Nodosilinea sp. E11: one gene and its partner. The protein of the gene in region 1 binds, or shares a complex with, the protein of each later gene. Links are inferred from orthologs where the notes say so. Each region holds a gene or a part of one and is shown in the gene's direction. Other genes may lie near its edges. The genes, in order: RRF56_RS17770 and ureC.

What was found.
Region 2: the proteins of RRF56_RS17770 (region 1) and ureC are in contact, whole or in part, in a crystal structure (PDB 4CEU), measured with the Sporosarcina pasteurii proteins. The link is inferred for Nodosilinea sp. E11 from one-to-one orthologs. Residues at the interface, in WP_115362093.1 of Sporosarcina pasteurii: Ala6, Glu9, Lys10, Ile13, Ala16, Leu19, Arg23, Asn31, Tyr32, Pro33, Glu34, Val36, Thr40, Met44, Met70, Glu71, Val73, Met76, Asp78, Gln81, Ala82, Glu83, Leu92; in WP_115362090.1 of Sporosarcina pasteurii: Lys441, Phe442, Asp463, Pro464, Ser465, Ala466, Ser467, Ile468, Thr470, Pro471, Gln472, Pro473, Met475, Arg477, Gln565, Arg566, Tyr567, Phe568, Leu569, Phe570.

The regions. Positions count from the first base shown.
Region 1 is NZ_CP136520.1:3,512,658-3,515,663, reverse strand. What follows is about bases 1-2,684. They hold RRF56_RS17770 (urease subunit gamma), read left to right. Parts: upstream 1-1,033; coding sequence 1,034-1,336; downstream 1,337-2,684. Other genes in these bases: RRF56_RS17760 (urease subunit beta), read left to right, coding at 2,400-2,684; RRF56_RS17765 (S41 family peptidase), read left to right, coding at 1,351-2,403; pgl (6-phosphogluconolactonase), read right to left, coding at 61-810. Also shown: more of RRF56_RS17760, read left to right, coding at 2,685-2,705; RRF56_RS17755 (alkaline phosphatase family protein), read left to right, coding at 2,727-3,006.
Region 2 is NZ_CP136520.1:4,081,842-4,085,091, forward strand. What follows is about bases 122-3,049. They hold ureC (urease subunit alpha), read left to right. Parts: upstream 122-694; coding sequence 695-2,404; downstream 2,405-3,049. Other genes in these bases: RRF56_RS20240 (hypothetical protein), read left to right, coding at 182-421; trxA (thioredoxin), read left to right, coding at 2,767-3,049. Outside these bases: more of trxA, read left to right, coding at 3,050-3,087.

The DNA.
Region 1 (3,006 bases):
GTACAACCCCTAACCTAATTTTTTATTTAGGGTAACCAGGGGTAGTCAGGCCACCCAAGGTTAGCTCAGATGGCCCAGGTCAAGGTCGCCAACAGCCTGCTGATCGAGCAGCCAGCGCAGGGTGCCCTGGGGGCGTATCAGGCGAGATGGGTAAGACTGATCATCGCCATCGGGAGCAAATACCTGGGCTAGGGCAGTTTGTTTGTCGGCTCCAGCCACTAAGAACATCACCCCTCGGCTGTGGTTGATCAAAGGTGCGGTAAAGGTAATACGGGGATCGCTGCCTTTGTAGCCGACGGTAATCAGGCGATCGCTCACGGCCAGCGCATCGGTGTGGGGAAATAGCGAAGCCGTGTGGCCATCGTCGCCCATACCCAGCAAAATCAGGTCAAACTCGGGTACCTGATCGGATGATGTGCCCTGGAGTCTGCCAAATATGGCTCTGACCATAGCTTCGTACTGGCTGGCCGAGGCGGCAGGATCACCCTCTAAGGTCGGAGTCAGCAAAATGTGATCGGGAGGAATCGGCACCTGGTCGAGCCAGGCGGCCTTGGCCATACCCGCGTTGCTGTCGGGGTGATCGACGGGCACGTAGCGTTCGTCACCCCAAAAGATATAGATTTTATCCCAGGGGAGGTCTTGCTTGGCCAGGCCCATGTATAGCGGCTTGGGGGTACTGCCCCCGGCAAGGGCGAGGGTGCAGTAGCCATGGTCTGCTACGGCGGCATGGATGGCCTCTACGGTGAGAGTTAAGGCCCGCTGCACGAGAGCAGGCTTGTCGGCCAAAATTTCAATCAGGGGCGCAGTCATAGGTAGATTCCACCGATCGGCGGTCCCAGAGAGGTGTGCTTATCAACTTTTCATAACGCACCCTACCTCAGTTCAGGCCCTAACCTCAGTGACTTAAGCTTTACTTTCTAAGCCATCGCCAACGCTTAGGCCCAGACTGTTCATTCTCTGGTTGACAAGCCGCCCAAAACCTTGAAAGCTTACGATTAGCTCTATCCTCTTCTCCCAACGGATCGCTTGGCCCATGCAACTCACTCCCCAGGAAAAAGACAAGCTGCTCATTTTCACGGCTGCCCTGGTAGCTGAGCGCCGTAAAGACCGGGGGCTAAAGCTCAACCATCCTGAAGCGGTAGCCTATATTTCGGCAGCAATTTTAGAGGGGGCACGGGATGGCCGCACTGTGGCTGACCTGATGAGCTACGGCACGACCCTGCTGGCCAGAGCCGATGTGATGGATGGGGTAGCGGAGATGATCCACGAGGTGCAGGTGGAGGCAACTTTTCCCGATGGCACTAAGCTGGTTACTGTTCATGAACCCATTCGGTAGGGGAATGCATTGCTGTGTCGGCCTCTAGCTCTCAGGATATTTCTTTCGATGCGACCAGTCTAGATGCCGTGCTGGGGGCACTGGTGACCCAGCTGGATGCCTATGTGTTTCCGGAAGTGGCCGAAAAAATTCAGGCTGACATTGAGCAGCGGCGGGAAACCGGCGGCTATGGCGAGATTACGGGCGGGCAGCAGTTGGCCGATACGCTGACGGCCCAGCTACAGCAGATGAGCGGCGATCGCAACCTGCGTCTGCACTTTAGCCCCGTCCCTCTACCCCACATTGAGCCTGATGCGATTCCTAGCGCTGAGGAACTAGAGCGCCAGAGCCAGGCTAGCCGCCGCCGCAATTTTGACATTAACCGGGTGGAGCGCCTGCCGGGAAACGTAGGCTACATCCAGCTGTTTAGCTTTGAGCCGCCGGAGTTTGCCGGCGACGCCCTGGCGGCAGCTATGACCCTGGTAGCCCACACCGACGCCCTGATCTTTGACCTGCGCTACAACCAGGGCGGCTCTCCGGCCACGGTGGCGCTGCTGTGCAGCTACCTGTTGCCCGCCCATCCGCCGACTCACCTCAACGACTTGTACTGGAGCGAGACTGACGAAACCCACCAGTGGTGGACGGTGCCCTACGTACCGGGGCAGCGCTACCTCGACAAGCCGGTGTTTGCCCTCACCAGCCCCGAGACCTTTTCGGCGGCGGAGGAGTTTGCCTACAACCTGCAAGTGCTGAAGCGCGGGGCCGTAGTCGGCGAAACCACGCGGGGCGGGGCCAACCCTGGACGGGGCTTTCGTCTGCACGATCACTTTTGGGTGTTTATGCCCACGGGCCAGGCAATCAACCCCGTCACCGGCAAAAACTGGGATGGGACGGGGGTGATTCCTACCGTTAAAGTACCGGCGGAAACCGCCCTCGATACGGCCCACTTGATGGCCATTAACCACCTGCTGGAAACTGGGGCCGAGGGCGTAGCCCGCCGCGAACTGGAGGAAACCTTGCCCAGGGTGGAGCGATCGCTCCAGCGGGCGCGTCAAGATTTAATTGCCAACCTAGGAGGCCCCAAATGATTCCTGGAGAACTGCTGCCCGCCGAGGGCGAAATTGAGCTGAATGCGGGTAAAGAGACGGTGACCCTGGCGGTGGCTAACACAGGCGATCGCCCGATCCAAGTGGGTTCCCACTTTCACTTTTTTGAGGTGAATGCGGCCCTGAGCTTTGAGCGCGATCGGGCGCGGGGCATGCGGCTCGATATCCCCGCTGGGACGGCGGTGCGGTTTGAGCCGGGCGATGAGCGCGATGTGACACTGGTGCCCTTGGCTGGGGAGCGGCGGGTCTACGGCTTCAATGCCCAGGTCGAAGGGGCGCTGTAGTTTTCCAGGCCTACCCTCCGCCTGCTGGTCATCGGCCTTGACTGTATGGCCCCGGGTTTGGTGTTTGACCAGGGGCGGCCAGACTTGCCCAACCTCTCTCGACTGATGGCAGGCGGCAGCTACGGCAGGCTAGAGAGCAGCATTCCCGCCATCACCGTGCCCGCCTGGAGCTGCATGATGACCTTTGACGATTTGGCCTGGCGATCGGTAGGCAGCGTGGGCACAGGCGGCCTCTACACTATCGAAAACGACACCGGCCCCGATGACGCCAACCACGCACCGTTGGGACTCATGATTTTCT
Region 2 (3,250 bases), 570 kb from region 1 along the record:
GACTCTGGGCGGGGAAGAGAGGAGCTGCGAACTCCTCAAATCCCCTAAGTCATCCCAACTTAGGCTAGGTAAGCTGGCGATAACCTGGATTCATTCTAGGATCTAGCGTCTTTTTTACCTTCACATTGGGACAAAGCTAGACCATTCCTCGTTTTCCTTACCGAAAACGGAGATACCCGTAATGTTTAACCCAACCGCCGGGGAGCCCAACCTCCCCACCAGCTTTCGGCTGCCCACCTACCAGCCCGACAAGCTCTGCCACATTCTGCTCGGCGACTACGCCGCCCTGGTCGAAGCCATCAACCGCATGGAAGTGCTTCGCTATTGCGACAGAGTCGGCTGGATCGATCCCATCCCCACCGGGCGCAGCGGCGAGTACATCAGCGTCATGACCCGCCGCATTACGCCACCAGAGATCTAGCCCATCCCCTCTAAGGAGGGGTGCCCGTAGGGCGGGGTGGGTTAATCCAGGCCGCAGGCAATTTCCCTACCGCCAAAGCGCCCGCAGACCCAACCCTGCCCCTCCGAGGAGGGGATTTTGATGTGCCATCCCCTCCTCGGAGGGGTGCCCAGAGGGCGGGGTGGGTCTGCTTCACAGTTGCGATCGCCCTCGGTAGCCCAATTGACCAAATCGGGGAGATCCCGCATTCTAGAGTGGTTCTAGCTAGATCTGCCCCATCTCTGAGGAGTCCCCATGAGCTATCGCATGGATCGCCGTGCCTACGCCGAAACCTTTGGCCCGACGGTGGGCGATCGCATTCGCCTAGCCGACACCGAGCTAATTATTGAAGTCGAGCAAGACTTCACCACCTATGGGGACGAGGTCAAATTTGGCGGCGGCAAAGTCATCCGCGACGGCATGGGTCAGTCGCCGATCGGGCGCGAGGCGGGCGCGGTAGACCTGGTGATCACCAACGCTCTGATTCTCGACTGGTGGGGCATTGTCAAAGCCGACATTGGCATCAAAGATGGCAGAATTGCCAAGATTGGCAAAGCGGGCAACCCCTACATTCAAGACAATGTCGACATCATCATTGGCCCCGGCACCGAGGTAGTGGCTGGGGAAGGCATGATCGTCACCGCCGGGGGCATTGACACCCACATTCACTTCATTTGCCCCCAGCAGATCGACACGGCGATCGCCTCCGGCATTACCACCATGATTGGCGGCGGCACCGGCCCGGCCACCGGCACCAACGCCACCACTTGCACTCCCGGCGCTTGGTACATGGCCCGAATGCTGCAATCTGCCGAGGCTTTCCCCATGAATCTCGGGTTCCTCGGCAAGGGCAACAGCGCCCAGCCAGAAGCCCTGGTGGAGCAGATCAGAGCTGGAGCCATCGGCCTCAAACTCCACGAAGACTGGGGCACCACCCCCGCCACCATCGACACCTGCCTGGGCGTCGCCGACGAGTACGACGTGCAGGTCGCCATCCACACCGACACCCTCAACGAGGCGGGCTTTGTCGAAGACACGATCGCCGCCTTTAAAAACCGGGTAATTCACACCTACCACACCGAAGGGGCCGGGGGCGGCCACGCGCCCGACATTATTAAGGTGTGCGGCGAGGCCAATGTGCTGCCGTCTTCGACGAACCCCACCCGCCCCTACACCCGCAACACCCTCGACGAACACCTCGACATGCTGATGGTCTGCCACCACCTCAGCCCCAGCATTCCCGAAGACATTGCCTTTGCCGAGTCGCGCATTCGCCGCGAAACCATCGCCGCCGAAGACATTCTCCACGACCTGGGGGCCTTCAGCATGATCGCTAGCGATTCCCAGGCCATGGGCCGAGTGGGCGAAGTGGTGATTCGCACCTGGCAGACCGCCCACAAGATGAAGGTGCAGCGGGGGCCACTGGCCGAAGACAGCGATCGCAACGACAACCACCGGGCCAAGCGCTACGTGGCCAAGTACACCATCAACCCTGCCATTACCCACGGTATTGCCGACCATGTCGGCTCGATCGAGGCGGGTAAGCTGGCGGATATTTGTCTCTGGAAGCCCGCCTTCTTTGGGGTGAAGCCCGAAATTGTGATCAAAGGCGGCGCGATCGCCTGGGCGCAGATGGGCGACCCCAACGCCAGCATTCCGACGCCGCAGCCGGTGCACATGCGGCCCATGTTTGGTAGTTATGGAGGTGCGATCGCCGCCACATCTCTCAGCTTTATCTCTAAAGCGGCGATGGAGTTAGGAATTCCAGCTCAGATTGGTCTCACCAAAGCCACCGCCGCCGTTGCCCACTGCCGCGATTTGAGTAAGGCCGACATGAAGCTTAACGACTACCAACCCCATATGGAAGTCAACTCAGAAACCTACGAAGTGCGGGCCGATGGCGAACTGCTCACCTGTGAACCCGCTGAGGTGTTACCTATGGCCCAGCGGTATTTTCTGTTTTAACGGGGCATTTCTGGTCAGCAATTGTCTTCTCAGTCAAACGTCAACTCTCGAAACGGTAAAAGTTTCGTGGCTATCATAAAGTTGTTGAAATCGTCATTAACCAATGGCAGATTTGCAACTGACCCCATTAGAATAGAGTAAAGCGGAGACGAAAGTTTCCGTTCACTCCTCACACCACACTCCGCCCAGGCCTTTGGTCTGGGCGGTTTCTTATGGGGGCTAAGGTTAAAAAACCTCCCTCATTGTGCCAATACTGGCTAGTTTATGTAAGTTAACGGTCAGATGTTGCCCGACCCCTTAAATAGCCGGGGGGTGGCTATGGTAAGATTGCGTGTGGTTAACAACGGCAAGGAACACTAGGCATGGCAGCCGCTCAGGTAACAGACTCTACATTCAAGCAAGAAGTTCTCGAAAGCACCGTCCCCGTTTTGGTTGACTTTTGGGCCCCCTGGTGTGGGCCTTGCCGCATGGTGGCTCCGGTGGTCGAAGAAATTGCTGAGCAGTACGACGGCCAGATAAAAGTTGTTAAAGTTAACACTGACGAAAATCCCAGCATTGCCAGCCAGTACGGCATTCGCAGCATTCCCACCCTAATGATCTTCAAAGAAGGGCAGCGGGTTGATATGGTCGTGGGTGCAGTGCCCAAAACCACCCTTGCCAACACCCTCGAAAAGTATCTCTAGCTCCATTAGAGGCAGAGATTGGTCTCCATCCTGCCGTCGAAAGGGTCTAGGCTGAGCCGACAGAGCAGAGTTTCTTAAGGAGATTTCTAGAAAAGAAGCTCCCCGCTGTATTTGGCGACTGTAGCCACCGTAGGGTGGGCACTGCCCACCCTTAGGGAGAAAG